DNA from 2 places in the Arthrobacter sp. MDT2-16 genome. Region 1 is predicted to be linked to the other one. Evidence: riboswitches for the same ligand, from Rfam matches in the RefSeq annotation. Region 1 holds a riboswitch; the other holds the start of a gene.
The links. Region 1 has a riboswitch for FMN ahead of ribD (bifunctional diaminohydroxyphosphoribosylaminopyrimidine deaminase/5-amino-6-(5-phosphoribosylamino)uracil reductase RibD). Riboswitches for the same ligand answer to the same signal wherever they lie in the genome.
Positions count from the first base shown of each region.

Region 1 (6,962 bases):
CCTCGTGCCCCTTGTCCTCCGACGAGCCGGGCAGCCCCGCGCGGTCGAGTCCCTGCTGCTCCGTGTCGCAGGTCAGCACCCCGAACCCCACCGGCACGCCCGTACGGACGCTCACCTCGGTGAGGCCCGACGTCGCCGCCTGGCACACGTACTCGAAGTGCGGGGTACCGCCGCGGATGACGACGCCGAGAGCGGCGACGGCGTCAAAGGACGGCGCCACGCGCGCGGCGGCCACGGGCAGCTCGAAGCTGCCGGGCACGCGGATCTCGGTCACCTCCGCTCCGGCCTCGGCAGCCGCACGACGGGCGCCGTCGAGCAGACCGTCCATGATCTGGGTGTGCCAGCTCGCCGCGATGATCGCGAGGCGCAGGGGTGCGCCGTCCTGGGTGGGCAGTGCGCTGATGTCGATGCTCGGTGCTCCGTGGCCGCTCATGGTTCTCCTTCTGGTGGGTGCTGGAAATGGGGTGGTGCAGGTGGATGTCCGTCAGGCGCCGTCGCGGGCGTGCAGGGATGCGACGAGGTCCTCGATCGAGACGAGCGGGAGCCCGTGGTCGTCGGCAAACCGGCGCAGCGCAGGAAGTCGCATCATCGAACCGTCGTCGTGCACGAGTTCGGCGATGACGGCTGCGGGCCGTTTGCCCGCGAGGACGCTGAGGTCCACGCCGGCCTCGGTGTGGCCCGGGCGCACCCGTACTCCGCCGGGAGCCGCGCGGAGCGGGAAGACGTGACCCGGTCGGGTCAGATCCCCGGGCAGCGCCGCCGGATCGGCGAGGATCGTCGCGGTGCGCGCGCGGTCCGCGGCGCTGATGCCGGTGCTGACGCCCGTCGCCGCATCGCAGGACACCGTGTACGCCGTGCCCTTCGAGTCCTCGTTCACCGCCGTCATGGGCGGCAGGAGGAGCCGATCGGCGTCCTCCGCCCGCAGGGGCACGCACAGCACGCCCGAGGTCCAGCGCACTGTCCACCCGACGAGTTCGGGTGTCGCGTCCTGGGCGGCGAAGACGATGTCGCCCTCGTTCTCGCGGTCCTCGTCGTCGACCACGACGACGGCGCGCCCTGCGGCGATGGCCGCGACGGCGTCGTCGATGGTGTCGAGGCGGATCTCGCCCATCACGGGGCTTCCGGGGCGTGCGGCCCGCCCTGCGCATCCACCGCGGCGAAGCCCAGGAGCCGCTCGGCGTACTTGGCGAGCACGTCCATCTCGAGGTTGACGGTGTCGCCGATGGACTTCGCGCCGAGGCCGGTCTCGCGCAGGGTGGTGGGGATGAGCCCCACCTCGAACCACTGCTCCGCCTCGGAGGGCGCGCTGACGGCAGTAACGGTGAGCGAGACGCCGTCGATCGCCACCGATCCCTTCTCCGCGGCGTAGCGTCCCAGCTTCTGCGGGAGTCCGAACCGCAGCCGGTGCCAGGCGCCGAGGTCCTCACGCTCGAGCAGCACGCCGAGGCCGTCCACGTGTCCCTGGACGACGTGCCCGTCGAGCCGCCCACCGGCCGGGACGCACCGCTCGAGGTTCACGGAGGCACCCGGCTCCAGCTCGCCGGTGGTGGTGCGGCGAAGGGTCTCCCCCATGACGTCCACGCCCACGCGCCCGCTGGCGCCGTCGAGGGTGACGGCCGTCAGGCAGACCCCGTTGACCGCGATCGACGCGCCGGGCTCGAGATCCCTGCCGGTCTCGGGGGCCTCGAAGACGAGCAGGGCGCTCTCGCCGTCGGGGGTGACATCGAGCGAGACCACGCGGCCCTGCTCGGAGACTATTCCTGTGAACATCGGTTCTTCCTTCGGGTGGAGCGGTCGGAGTGGTGAGCGGGGTGAGCCGGGGTCACCCGGGGTGGAGGTGCAGTCGTACGTCGGCGCCGAATCGCTGCATGCCCGGGCCGCCGGCGTCGTCGAGCCTCCAGGGGCTCGCGTCGGCCAGTGTCTGCACGCCGAGGTCCGGGAAGGCCGGTGTCCCCTCGCCGAGGATCACCGGTGCGATGTAGGAGAAGAGCTCGTCGACCACCCCTGCCTGCAGGAAGGCGGAGGCGATCCGCGGACCTCCTTCGACCAGGAGATGGCGGACGCCCCGGCGGTACAGCTCGTCCAGTGCCTCGGGGACGTCGTGGGTGGTCAGCTGGAGGAAACCGAGACCCCGCACGGCGGCGTCGTCCGGCACGGGTGTCCGGCCCATGACGACCCGCAGACCGACGGCACCGGAACCAGCAGGAGTGGCGGTGCGTGCCGTCAGCCGGGGATCGTCCGCGAGGACGGTGCCGGTCCCCACGAGGACGGCGTCGGCCAGGGCCCGGATCCGGTGTCCGTCGGCGCGTGCCTCCGGGCCGGTGATCCACTGGCTCGTGCCGTCCTGCGCCGCCACCCGCCCGTCCAGGGACTGCGCCGATTTCAGGGTGACGAAGGGGCGGTGCGTGGCCGTGGCCGAGCTCCAGCGCGCGTTGAGCTGCTCCGAGGGGGCAGCCTCGAGGCCGCCGATGCACTCGACGCCGGCGGTGCGCAGCTGCTGCGCGCCGCCTGCGGCAGCGCCATTGCGGTCGTCGGCCGCGTAGACCACGCGGGCCACCCCGGCGTCGATGAGCGCCCTGCTGCACGGTCCGGTGCGGCCGGTGTGGTTGCAGGGCTCGAGGGTCACCACGGCGGTGGCGCCACGGGGGTCGTTCCCCCGGGCGCGGGCGTCGGCGAGGGCGGCGGGTTCGGCGTGCGGTGTCCGTGCTCCCCGGTGATGACCCTCCCCGAGGATCGTGCCCTCGGGTGAGAGGAGAACGGCGCCCACCAGCGGATTGGCGCCCCTGACCCCCTGGGCGGCGAGCGCGAGGGCGCGCTGCATGGCGTCCGCTTCCGCGCGGGTGGTGCCCGACGTCGTACTCATCGGGGTGTCCGGGCAGGGGAGATGAAGGCGGTTGCTGCGGGGCTGCTGGCTTCGACGAGCCGCTGCGGACGATCCATGCCGATCCTTCACCGATACGACGGCTCCGGGCAATGGCTGCAGCAGGGGACACGTCGCGGCACGAGTGACGACGACGGACGCCACCCGTACGACGGGCAGCGCTCAGATCCTGCTGTTCGTGCTTCTCCCATCCAGACTTTGACTGTCGGTCCCGGAATTCCACCGGCTCAACCGCCCCTGCTCCGCGGGTGCGGAACATCGGGCGGGTCGCGGACTATCACCGCCGGTTCGGACTTACACCGACCCCGGAGCACGTACTGCGTCCATTGTTTCACAGGGGCGCGACCCACCCCCACCCGAGCTGCGGGATGCGCGCCACGCAATAATCGGCGTCGTTCATGCGTTGATCAGGATGACGCCGGCTTCCGCGGCGTCCTCGTCCGCTCCTAAGGTTGATGTCATGTCCACGCATCTCGTGTCCCCGTCCCTGCCTGTGGCGGTCACGCGGGTCGTCGAAACGGTCCTCCCCACGCAGCACGGCGTCTTCCGCATGATCGGCTACCGCGACGACACCGCCGCCGAGCACATCGCCCTCGTGCGCGGGAACGACGACGACCTCGACGGTGCTCCGCTCGTCCGGGTACACAGCGAGTGCCTCACCGGTGATGCCTTCGGGTCGTGGCGGTGCGACTGCGGGGACCAGCTCGACGCCGCGCTCGCGGCCATCGACGAGGAAGGCGCCGGCGTCGTGGTGTACCTCAGGGGCCAGGAGGGACGTGGCATCGGCCTGCTCGCCAAACTCGAGGCCTACGCCCTGCAGGACCTCGGAGCCGATACCGTGGACGCGAATCTCGCCCTGGGACTGCCGGTGGACGGCCGCCGTTATGACCAGGCAGCCGGCATCCTCCTGGACCTGGGAATCGATACCGTCCGGCTCCTGTCGGGGAATCCCGCGAAGGAGGAGGCGCTCGAGGCCCTCGGTGTCACCGTGAAGGAACGCCGCGGCCTCGCGGTGACCGAGCGGAGCGAGAACCGGGGCTATCTCGCCACCAAGCGCCTGCGCATGAACCACGACGCCGTGCCACCGACCCACAGCTGATCGGCCGGATCCCACCGCCGACGGGGCGGAGCGTCAGGACCGTTCGACGGCGATCACCGGATCGTTCCGCCCGGACTAGAATTCGGACGATGAGCGCCGAACGAAGTGGACTGGTTTCATGACGAGCAACGCCACGGAGGGCTCCAGACGCCCGCCGACGGCCCAGGCCTTCGTGCTTGCCGAACTCCGGCGGGCGATCATCGCCGGTGAATTCCTGCCCGGACAGCCACTGCGCCAGGACGCACTGGCTGAACGGTTCGGCGTCAGCCGTGTCCCTCTCCGCGAAGCGCTGAAGACCCTCGAGTCCGAGGGGCAGGTCCACTACGAACCCCATCGTGGCCACAGGGTGGCCACCCTCTCCCTCACGGACCTGCTGGAGGTGTACCGGATCCGGCAGCTGCTGGAGGGGGAGGCTGCACGGGTCGCGATGACGAGGACGCTCAGCAGCACCGTCCTGGAGGATCTCAGGAATGCTGCCCGGGACGTCGAGACGGCGAGCGGTGCAGGGGACCTGCTGGGGATGACCGAGGCGAACCGGCGGTTCCACTTCATCCTCGTGGAGGCAGCCGGGATGCCGCGTCTGGAACGGATGATCCAGATCCTGTGGGACGCGACCGACGCCTACAGGTTCGTCTACTACGGATCGGAGTCCAACCGTTCACGCGTGGAGGACGAACACGTCCTGATCATCGAGGCGTTCGCGGAACGGGACACCGAGAAGCTCATCCTCCTGCTGGACGAGCACCGCGAGCACGCGGTGAAAGCCCTGAGGACCTTCCTGGAGGCCGGTTCCGCTCGAGAAAACTGACCGTTCGGACTCCGACCGGAGTAGTTTTGTGATGCGGGTTACATTCTGTCCGCAAATTGTATACAGTCTCCAATGAGGTGCACCGACGGACCTCGGCGCCCCTCGGGTGCCCACGCTTTCTGCCCAGAGAACCGGAGATGCTTCCTTGGCTGATTGGCTTGGTATGAAGGATCAGCGCGTGCTGGTGGCCGGTGCCGGCGGCATCGGCGCGGCCTGCGCGGAAGCCTTCCTCCAGGCGGGAGCACGGTTGCTCGTGGCTGACCAGAACGCGGAACGCCTGTCCGGTTTCGCCGAGACGGCGAGCACCATCACCGCTGATCTGACGACCACCGACGGCTGCGAGCAGGCAGTACGCGCCGCGCAGACGGAGCTCGGGGGCCTGGACATCCTCGTGCACGCGGTCGGCATCAACAACCGCGTGCCCATCCTCGACACTCTGGACGAGGACTGGGACAGGATCCTCGACGTCAACCTGTCCAGCGCCTTCCGCCTCGGCCGTGCCGCCGGCCGCATCATGGTCGACGCCGGGTACGGCCGGCAGATCTACTGCTCCTCGGTCTCGAGCCTGCTCGCCCATCCCGACCACGGGCCCTACGCCGCGAGCAAGGGCGGACTGAACCAGCTCGTCCGGGTGATGGCGCGGGAATGGGCGGCCAGCGGGGTGACGGTCAACGCGATCGCGCCGGGCTACGTGGAAACGGCCCTGACCAGCGCCTACCTCGACCGCCCGGGCGTGCGCGGGCTCTACACGGGCCTGGTCCCGGCCGGCCGGCTCGGCACCGTCGACGACCTCACCGGCCCCGTGCTCTATCTCGCATCCCGGCAGGCGGCCTTCGTCACCGGCCACATCCTCTACGTGGACGGGGGGCGGACCCTTGTCTGACACCACCGACACCACGAGGCCGCAGGACACCGGACGGTTTCCGCTGCTGACGCCGGCCGAGCTCTCCGCCGAACAGCGCGTGGTCTACGACGCCATCGCAGGGCCCCCGCGGGGCAACGGGACGTTCACGGTGGTCTACGACGACGGCGCGCTCGCCGGCCCCTTCAACGCGATGCTCCTCGCCCCCGCCCTCGGCAATGCCGTCCAGGCGCTCGGCGCCGTCCTCCGCTTCGAGGGCGCGCTCGACGGACGACTGCGCGAACTCGTGATCTGCGCGATCTCCGCGGACCTCGACTCGGCCTACGAGTGGTACGCCCACAGCCGGGTGGCAGCGACCGTGGGAATCGTCGAGGACGAACTGGAGCACCTCAGGAAGGGCGGCATCCCGCCCACCCTCTCCCCCGCCGAACGTGCCGCGCTCGACCTCACGAGACTGCTCCTGCGGGGCGCCACCGTCGACGACGACACCCATGCCCGCGTGCTGTCGCATTTCGGGCACGCCGGAGTCGCAGAGCTGTCCCTGCTGGTGGGCTACTACCGGATGCTCGCGGGCCTACTCGCCGTCGGGGACATCCCGGCACCCGGCCCAGGACCCTGACCACCAGCACCGCCTCTCCCCCTTCCACCAAGAACCAGAAATCACCGACAGCAAAGGAAAATTCCATGACCACGAAACAGCGAAGCCGGAAGCGTCTCTGCACAGCAGCACTGATCGCCCCCGCGCTCTTCCTTTCCGCCTGCGGTAGCCCCGAACCCACCACGAGCGGCGGCGGAGGCGGGGCCGAGGAAGGCGGCGGCGGCTCGCTCTCCATCGCGACGGGCGGCACCGGCGGCGTCTACTACCCCCTCGGTGGCGGGTTCGCCACCGTGATCCGCGACAACATCGAGGGCTACGACGCCACCGTCCAGGAGACCAACGCCTCCGTGGACAACATGCGCCTCATCGAGAACGGTTCCGCACAGCTCGCCTTCTCCGTGGGTGACGTGGTGTCCGACGCCGTCGAGGGCGCCGGCGAGTTCGAGGGCAGCCCCGTGGAGATCTGCTCGCTCGGCAACATCTACAACAACTTCATGCAGGCCGTCAGCGTCGACGGAACCGGCATCCAGTCCGTCGAGGACATGGCCGGCAAGGTCGTCTCCGTCGGGGCGCCGGGCTCCGCCACCGAGGTCGGAGCGCTGCGCATCCTCGAGGCCGCGGGGATCGACCCCGAGACCGGAGTGGAACGCCGCCAGCTCGGCGCCGCGGAAACCGTTGCCGCGCTGCGGGACGGCACCATCGACGCCGGATTCT
Region 1 is NZ_JBTNDP010000003.1:319,922-326,883, forward strand. Features, by position in the region: gene ribH (6,7-dimethyl-8-ribityllumazine synthase) at 1-433, opposite strand, end outside; gene ribB (3,4-dihydroxy-2-butanone-4-phosphate synthase) at 485-1,111, opposite strand; gene ACX80N_RS08105 (riboflavin synthase) at 1,111-1,770, opposite strand; gene ribD (bifunctional diaminohydroxyphosphoribosylaminopyrimidine deaminase/5-amino-6-(5-phosphoribosylamino)uracil reductase RibD) at 1,823-2,863, opposite strand; FMN riboswitch at 3,057-3,198, opposite strand; gene ribA (GTP cyclohydrolase II) at 3,342-3,980, shown strand; gene ACX80N_RS08120 (GntR family transcriptional regulator) at 4,099-4,788, shown strand; gene ACX80N_RS08125 (SDR family NAD(P)-dependent oxidoreductase) at 4,967-5,671, shown strand; gene ACX80N_RS08130 (carboxymuconolactone decarboxylase family protein) at 5,664-6,269, shown strand; gene ACX80N_RS08135 (TAXI family TRAP transporter solute-binding subunit) at 6,335-6,962, shown strand, end outside.

Region 2 (6,962 bases), on a different contig from region 1:
CTCGATCCGCACGGAATGACCGGTGGGAACGCCGCAGCGGCTCTGAGCTGCTGCGCCGGGCGCCCCAGCCGGCCGGAGGGACCTACCGGACGGGGAACCCTGCGTCGCGGATGGCGGCCTTGACCTGGGCGATGGCGTCCGTAGGACCGAAGTGGAACACCGACGCGGCGAGCACGGCATCGGCGCCGGCCTGCACCGCGGGAGGGAAGTGCTCCGGCTTGCCCGCTCCCCCGGAGGCGATCAGCGGCACACCCACGGCAGCACGGACGGCCCGGATGAGCTCGAGGTCGAAGCCCTCCTTGGTGCCGTCTGCGTCGATCGAGTTGAGCAGGATCTCCCCCACGCCCCGGTCCGCGGCCTCCTTCGCCCAGGCCACCGCGTCGATCCCCGTCCCCTTGCGTCCCCCGTACGTGGTGACCTCGAACCCCGACGGCGTGCTGTCATCGCGCGTACGGCGCGCGTCGAGGGAGAGCACGAGCACCTGGGCCCCGAAGTGCCCGGTGATCTCGTCGATGACGGACGGCCGCGCCACGGCGGCGGTGTTGATGGACGCCTTGTCCGCGCCGTAGCGCAGGAGACGGTCGACGTCGGAGACCTCGCGCACTCCCCCGCCCACCGTCAGCGGGATGAAGACCTCCTCAGCGGTGCGAGCGACGACGTCGAAGGTGGTCTCGCGGTTGCCGGAGGACGCGGTGACGTCGAGGAAGGTCAGTTCGTCGGCGCCGGCACGGTCGTAGCGGTGCGCGAGCTCCACCGGATCGCCGGCGTCGCGCAGGTCGGCGAAGTTGACGCCCTTGACGACGCGCCCGGCGTCGACGTCCAGGCACGGGATGACGCGGATCGCGACGGTCATGGCCGGTCCTAGATCCTGCAGGCGTGGATGGTGCTGACGAGGATGGCGCGCGCGCCGAGCTCGTACAGCTCGTCCATGATGCGATTGGTCTTGGTGCGCTTGACCATCACGCGGACCGCGACCCACTCGGAGTCGCGCAGCGGGGAGATCGTCGGCGACTCGAGCCCCGGCGTCAGGGCCGCGGCCTCGTCGACGAGGTTCGTGCGGATGTCGTAGTCCATCATCACGTACTGGCGTGCCACGAGGACGCCCTGCAGGCGGCGCAGCAGCACGTCGAGGCCTGCGGGCGCCTCGACGCCGGCCCGGCCGATCAGCACGGCCTCGCTCTGGAGGATCGGCTCACCGAAGATCTCCATGCCCGCGGCGCGCAGGGTGCTGCCGGTCTCGACGACGTCGGCGATCGCGTCGGCGACGCCCAGTCGCACCGAGGACTCTACAGCGCCGTCGAGCCGGACGACGTCGGCGCTGATGCCACGCTCGGCGAGGTAGTCCCTGAGGAGTCCCTCGTAGCTGGTCGCAAGGCGCCTGCCCTCGAGCTGCTCGACGGCGGTGAAGTCGCCCACGGGTCCGGCGAAGCGGAACGTGGAGGCGCCGAACCCGAGCTGCAGGAGCTCCTCGGCCTTCACCTGCGCATCGAGGAAGAGGTCACGGCCGGTGATGCCGACGTCGAGCGTGCCCGACCCGACGTACACCGCGATGTCGCGGGGACGGAGGAAGAAGAACTCGATCTCGTTCTCGGGATCGACGAGCACGAGTTCGCGGGAGTCGCGGCGCTGGCGGTAGCCGGCTTCGGCGAGCATGGACGAGGCGGCCTCGGAGAGGGCGCCCTTGTTGGGGACTGCTACACGGAGCATGGGAGTCTTTCGGTGGAGGAGGAGGTGGCGGGCTGGAGCCGCGGGCGGGATGCGCCGGCGCGGCTACAGATGCTTGTAGACGTCCTCCAGCGTGAGACCCTTCGCGAGCATGAGCACCTGCAGGTGGTAGAGCAGCTGGGAGATCTCCTCCGCGGCGTCCTCGGTGGATTCGTACTCGGCGGCCATCCAGACCTCGGCGGCCTCCTCGACGACCTTCTTGCCGATGCCGTGCACGCCGGAGTCGAGCTCGGCGACGGTCCGCGAGCCGGCAGGGCGTTCGGCGGCCTTCGCGCTGAGTTCCTCGAACAGGGATTCAAAGGTTTTCACGCTCCCTAGGCTATCGGCTCGGCGGAGCCGTACGGTCACGCGGATCGGACGGTGTGACGGACGCCTCCGGCTGCCGCCGTCCTCGGGCGCTGAGGGGTGCTGCGTCCGCGGCCCCCCGGGGTCCGGGCGCCGGGCAGTGGACGACGGCGGCTGCCGATCGGACGGTCAGCGCAGCGTCGGATCCGGCAGCAGCGTCTCGATGCTGGGCTTCGCGGTGCGCTGGGCGCGCGCCCAGATGAAGAAGCCGACGAGCGTGAACCCACCGTAGAACACGTACATGAAGGCGCTGGCGTAGTAACCGGCGCTGAAGAGCAGCGGCACGCCCACGACGTCGACGGCTACCCAGACGAGCCAGAACTCCACCCAGCCCTTCGCCATGCCGTAGGTTGCGAGCAGCGACCCGACGAAGGTCCAGGCATCGGCCCACACCGGCTCGTAGGAGCCGAGCACGCGGAACAGCGGGGTCAGGGCCAGGGTGCCGATGACCATGAACCCGACCATGCCGATCCGCGCCCGCCTGCCGGCCCACTGCGGCGTCACGGCCTGTCCGCCCTGCCGGCGGCTCGCCCGCCACTGCTGCCACCCGTAGACGGAGACGGCGATGAACATGACCTGGCGCCCGGCCTGCCCCAGCAGGTTGGCGGCGCTCGCGGCGCCGAACAGGGACCCGAGGAACACGGTCAGGAGCAGGAGGTTGCCGATGATGCCGACCGGCCAGGCCCAGACGCGGCGGCGCATGCCGCCCAGGGCGCTGAGCAGGCCGAAGACGTTGCCCACCACTTCGCGGAGCAGGAGGGAGCCGTTGCCAACGGGGATGCGGGCCTCGAAGAGCCACTGCAGAAAGTCCATGCCGTTCCTTTGCCGATACGACGGCTCCGGGAAATGGCAGGAGGAGGGATGCCCTGCCGCTGTGGTACCACGACGGGACCGCAGCCCGACGGAGGGCAGCGGCGGACCCCTGCTGTTCGTGCTTCTCCCATCCAGACTTTGACTGTCGGTCCCGGAATTCCACCGGCTCAACCGCCCCTGCTCCGCGGGTGCGGAACATCAGGCGGGTCGCGGACTATCACCGCCGGTTCGGACTTACACCGACCCCGGAGCACGTACTGGGCCGATTATTTCACAGGGCACAGGCACACGCCGCCCGGAGGTCACAATTCGTCCGAGAGCGATACGCGCCGGACGACGCCCGAAGGGCGGGACACCCTGGGGTGTCCCGCCCTTCGAGGGCGGGCGCGGTTGCTCCGCGCCCGCCGTCCCTGCGTACTGCCGGGTGGAAGGGCCGGTCAGCCCTCGGTCCTCGGGGCGCCGTCGGCCTTCGGCTTCGCGTCGACGCCGGCCTCCTTGCGCTGCTGGGGTGTGATGGGCGCGGGCGCGGCCGTCAGCGGGTCGTAGCCGCCGCCGGACTTCGGGAAGGCGATGACGTCGCGGATCGAGTCCGTCCCCGCGAGCAGGGAGACCACGCGGTCCCAGCCGAGCGCGATCCCGCCGTGGGGAGGCGCCCCGTACTTGAAGCCCTCGAGCAGGAAGCCGAACTTCTCCTGGGCCTCCTCGGCGCCGAGGCCCATGACGGCGAAGACGCGCTCCTGGACGTCCCGCTGATGGATGCGGATGGATCCACCACCGAGCTCGTTGCCGTTGCAGACGATGTCGTAGGCGTAAGCCAGGGCGTTCTCGGGGTCGGTGTCGAAGCTGTCGAGGAACTCGGGCTTCGGGGACGTGAAGGCGTGGTGCACGGCCGTCCACGCGCCACCGCCGACCGCGACGTCGCCGGCCGCCACCGCGGCGGACGCCGGCTCGAACATGGGAGCATCGACCACCCATACGAAGGCCCAGTCGCCCTCCTTGACGAGGCCCGTGCGCCGTCCGATCTCGACGCGGGCCGCGCCGAGGATGGCGCGTGAGGACGCGTGGTCACCTGCCGCGAAGAAGATGCAGTCGCCCGGGTTCGCACCGGTCGCGGCGGCCAGGCCCTCCCGCTCGGTGTCCGTCAGGTTCTTGGCCACGGGTCCGCGCAGGCTGCCGTCGTCGTCGATCAGGACGTAGGCGAGGCCCTTGGCTCCGCGCTGCTTGGCCCATTCCTGCCAGGCGTCGAGCTGGCGGCGCGGCTGCGAGGCGCCGCCCGGCATGACGACGGCGCCGACGTAGGGCGCCTTGAAGACGCCGAACCCGGTGTCCTTGAAGAACTCGGTGAGCTCGGTGAGCTCGAGCCCGAAGCGGAGGTCGGGCTTGTCCGAGCCGTACTTCGCCATGGCGTCCGCGTAGGTCATGCGGCGGATGGGCAGGGGGATCTCGACGTCGATGAGCTTCCACAGCGCGGAGACCAGCTGCTCGCCGAGGGCGATGATGTCGTCCTCCTCCACGAAGCTCGCCTCGATGTCGAGCTGCGTGAACTCGGGCTGCCGGTCGGCGCGGAAGTCCTCGTCGCGGTAGCAGCGGGCGAGCTGGTAGTACTTCTCGAAGCCGCCCACCTGCAGGAGCTGCTTGAAGAGCTGCGGCGACTGCGGCAGGGCGTACCAGGAGCCCGGGGCGAGCCGCGCCGGGACCAGGAAGTCGCGGGCACCCTCGGGTGTGGAGCGCGTCAGGGTGGGCGTCTCGATCTCCACGAAGCCGTCCTTGTGGAGCAGCTCGCGTGCCACCCGGCTCGCCTCGGAGCGCAGGCGCAGGTTGGCCTGGGGGCCGGGACGGCGGAGGTCGAGGTAGCGGTGGCGCAGGCGCGCCTCCTCGCCGACCTCGACGTGCTCGTCGATCTGGAACGGCAGCGGGTCCGAGGTGTTGAGGATCGTGACGGTATCGGCGATGACCTCGATGGCACCCGTGGCGAGGGCGGGGTTCTCGTTGCCCTCGGGGCGCTGGTGCACGGCGCCGACGATCTGCAGGACGTACTCGTTGCGCAGGCTGGAGAACACGTCCTCCTCCCGCACCACGACCTGGGCGACGCCGGACGCGTCACGGAGGTCGAGGAACGCAACCCCGCCGTGGTCTCGGCGGCGGGCCACCCACCCTGCCAGCGTGACCGTTTGTCCTACGTGCTCGGGCCGAAGGGAGCCGAGTTCATGCGTGCGGAGCACAGCATTCCTTCCCACAGATGTGTCAGATGAGTCGCAGGCTCCGGAAGCACCTGCCTAGAGTTGGCTTGAACGCCATCAACATTACCGGTCCCGGTTCGACCGCCCGGACAGGCGACCAGCGGCCTGCCGCGCTCGCCCGGTCCTGTCCCGATTCCGACCTCAGCCCCATCCGGGCCCTACCTCGAGGAGCGCCATGGCGCAGCAACCGGCACTGCGGCGAGCGATGGGCGGCTTCGACGCCACGACCGTCGGGGTCGGCGCCATGATCGGCGCGGGCGCGTTCGTGGTCTTCGCCCCGGCCGCCGCCGCCGCCGGTGGGCTGCTGCCCCTCGCCGTCGTGATCGCCGGTTTCGTCGCCTACTGCAACGCGGCGGCGACGGCGTCCCTCGCCGTCCGGTATCCCTCCAGCGGCGGCACCTACGTGTACGGGCGCGAGCAGCTCGGTCACTGGCCCGGGTTCCTCGCCGGCTGGGGGTTCGTCACCGGCAAGCTGGCGTCCTGCGCAGCCATGGCCCTCACGTTCGGGGTCTACGCCGCGCCCGGTGCCGCGAAGGCCGCCGCGGTGGCCGCCGTCGTCGGGTTGACGGTCGTCAACCTCTTCGGGGTGACCCGCACCGCTCTCGCGACGCGCGTGATCGTCTCGATCGTGGTGCCCGTCCTCGCGTTCGTGATCGTCGTGGCGTTCGACTCCCCCGCGGTCGCGGACCAGGGTGCGTCCGGGCCCGCGGGCGTCGGGGGCGTCCTGCAGGCCGCAGCCCTGCTGTTCTTCGCGTTCGCCGGGTACGCGCGCATCGCCACCATGGGCGAGGAGGTCCGGAACCCGGGCCGGAACATCCCTGCGGCGATCTTCGGCGCCCTCGGGTTCACGCTCGTGCTCTACGTGCTGCTGGCGCTGTCCCTCCTGCATGCGTTGGGGCCCGCCGGTCTGGCCGGGACCACGGCACCGCTACGCGAGGTCATCGATGCTGCCGTGCCGGGAGAGGGCTCGACCGGTCGCGCCGGTGCCGTCGTCACCATCGCCGCGGCGCTGGCCAGCCTCGGTGCGCTGCTCGCCCTCATCGCGGGCGTGGGCCGCACGAGCCTGGCCATGGCCCGCGGCGGCGACCTTCCCCGGGTGCTGGCGAGGATCTCCACACGGCATGCCGTCCCCTGGGTCGCGGACATCGCGACGGCCGGTGTCGTGGTGGTCCTGCTGCTCGCGACCGACGTCTTGATCGTCGTCGGGTTCTCCAGCTTCGGCGTGCTGGTGTACTACGCCGTCGCGAACATCGCGGCATTCACGCTGACCGACCGGCAGTGGTACGCACCGCGCTGGCTCAACCTGGTGGGCGCGGCCGCGTGCCTCCTGCTCGCCTTCACCCTCCCTGGGATGTCGGTCCTCACGATGCTGGCCGTGCTGGCGGTCGGACTCGTCGCCCGCGCCGTCGTGCTGAGGCGTCGCCGACGGGCCTGACGGCCGCTGCCGGGTCAGGCCGTGGCGACCACCGGGCGGAGGTCTGTCTCGGGCGGCGCCCAGGAGGCCGGATCGGCGGCGGTCTGCTCACCGGACCGGATGTCCTTGACCTCGTGCGCGCCCTCCGACGACGTGAACCACACGAAGGGGATGCCGCGGCGGTCGGCGAACTTGATCTGCTTGCCGAACTTCTCGGCGCTCGCCGCCACCTCCGCGGGGATGCCGCGGCTCCGCAGCGCCGCGGCGACGTCCTGCGCCTCGGACCAGGCGTCGTCGTCGGCGAGCGTCACGAGCACGGCAGTGGGGACGGACCGGGAGACCGTCGCGAACCCCTGGCTGAGGATGCGCGAGACGATCCTCGTGACCCCGATGGACAGCCCGACGCCGGGGAAGGTGCGGCTTCC
Region 2 is NZ_JBTNDP010000005.1:60,088-67,049, forward strand. Features, by position in the region: gene hisF (imidazole glycerol phosphate synthase subunit HisF) at 83-853, opposite strand; gene hisG (ATP phosphoribosyltransferase) at 862-1,707, opposite strand; gene ACX80N_RS10365 (phosphoribosyl-ATP diphosphatase) at 1,771-2,034, opposite strand; gene pnuC (nicotinamide riboside transporter PnuC) at 2,200-2,883, opposite strand; FMN riboswitch at 2,999-3,140, opposite strand; gene aspS (aspartate--tRNA ligase) at 3,321-5,105, opposite strand; gene ACX80N_RS10380 (APC family permease) at 5,299-6,558, shown strand; gene hisS (histidine--tRNA ligase) at 6,573-6,962, opposite strand, start outside.
Region 2: another riboswitch for FMN. It lies ahead of pnuC (nicotinamide riboside transporter PnuC); the one in region 1 lies ahead of ribD (bifunctional diaminohydroxyphosphoribosylaminopyrimidine deaminase/5-amino-6-(5-phosphoribosylamino)uracil reductase RibD).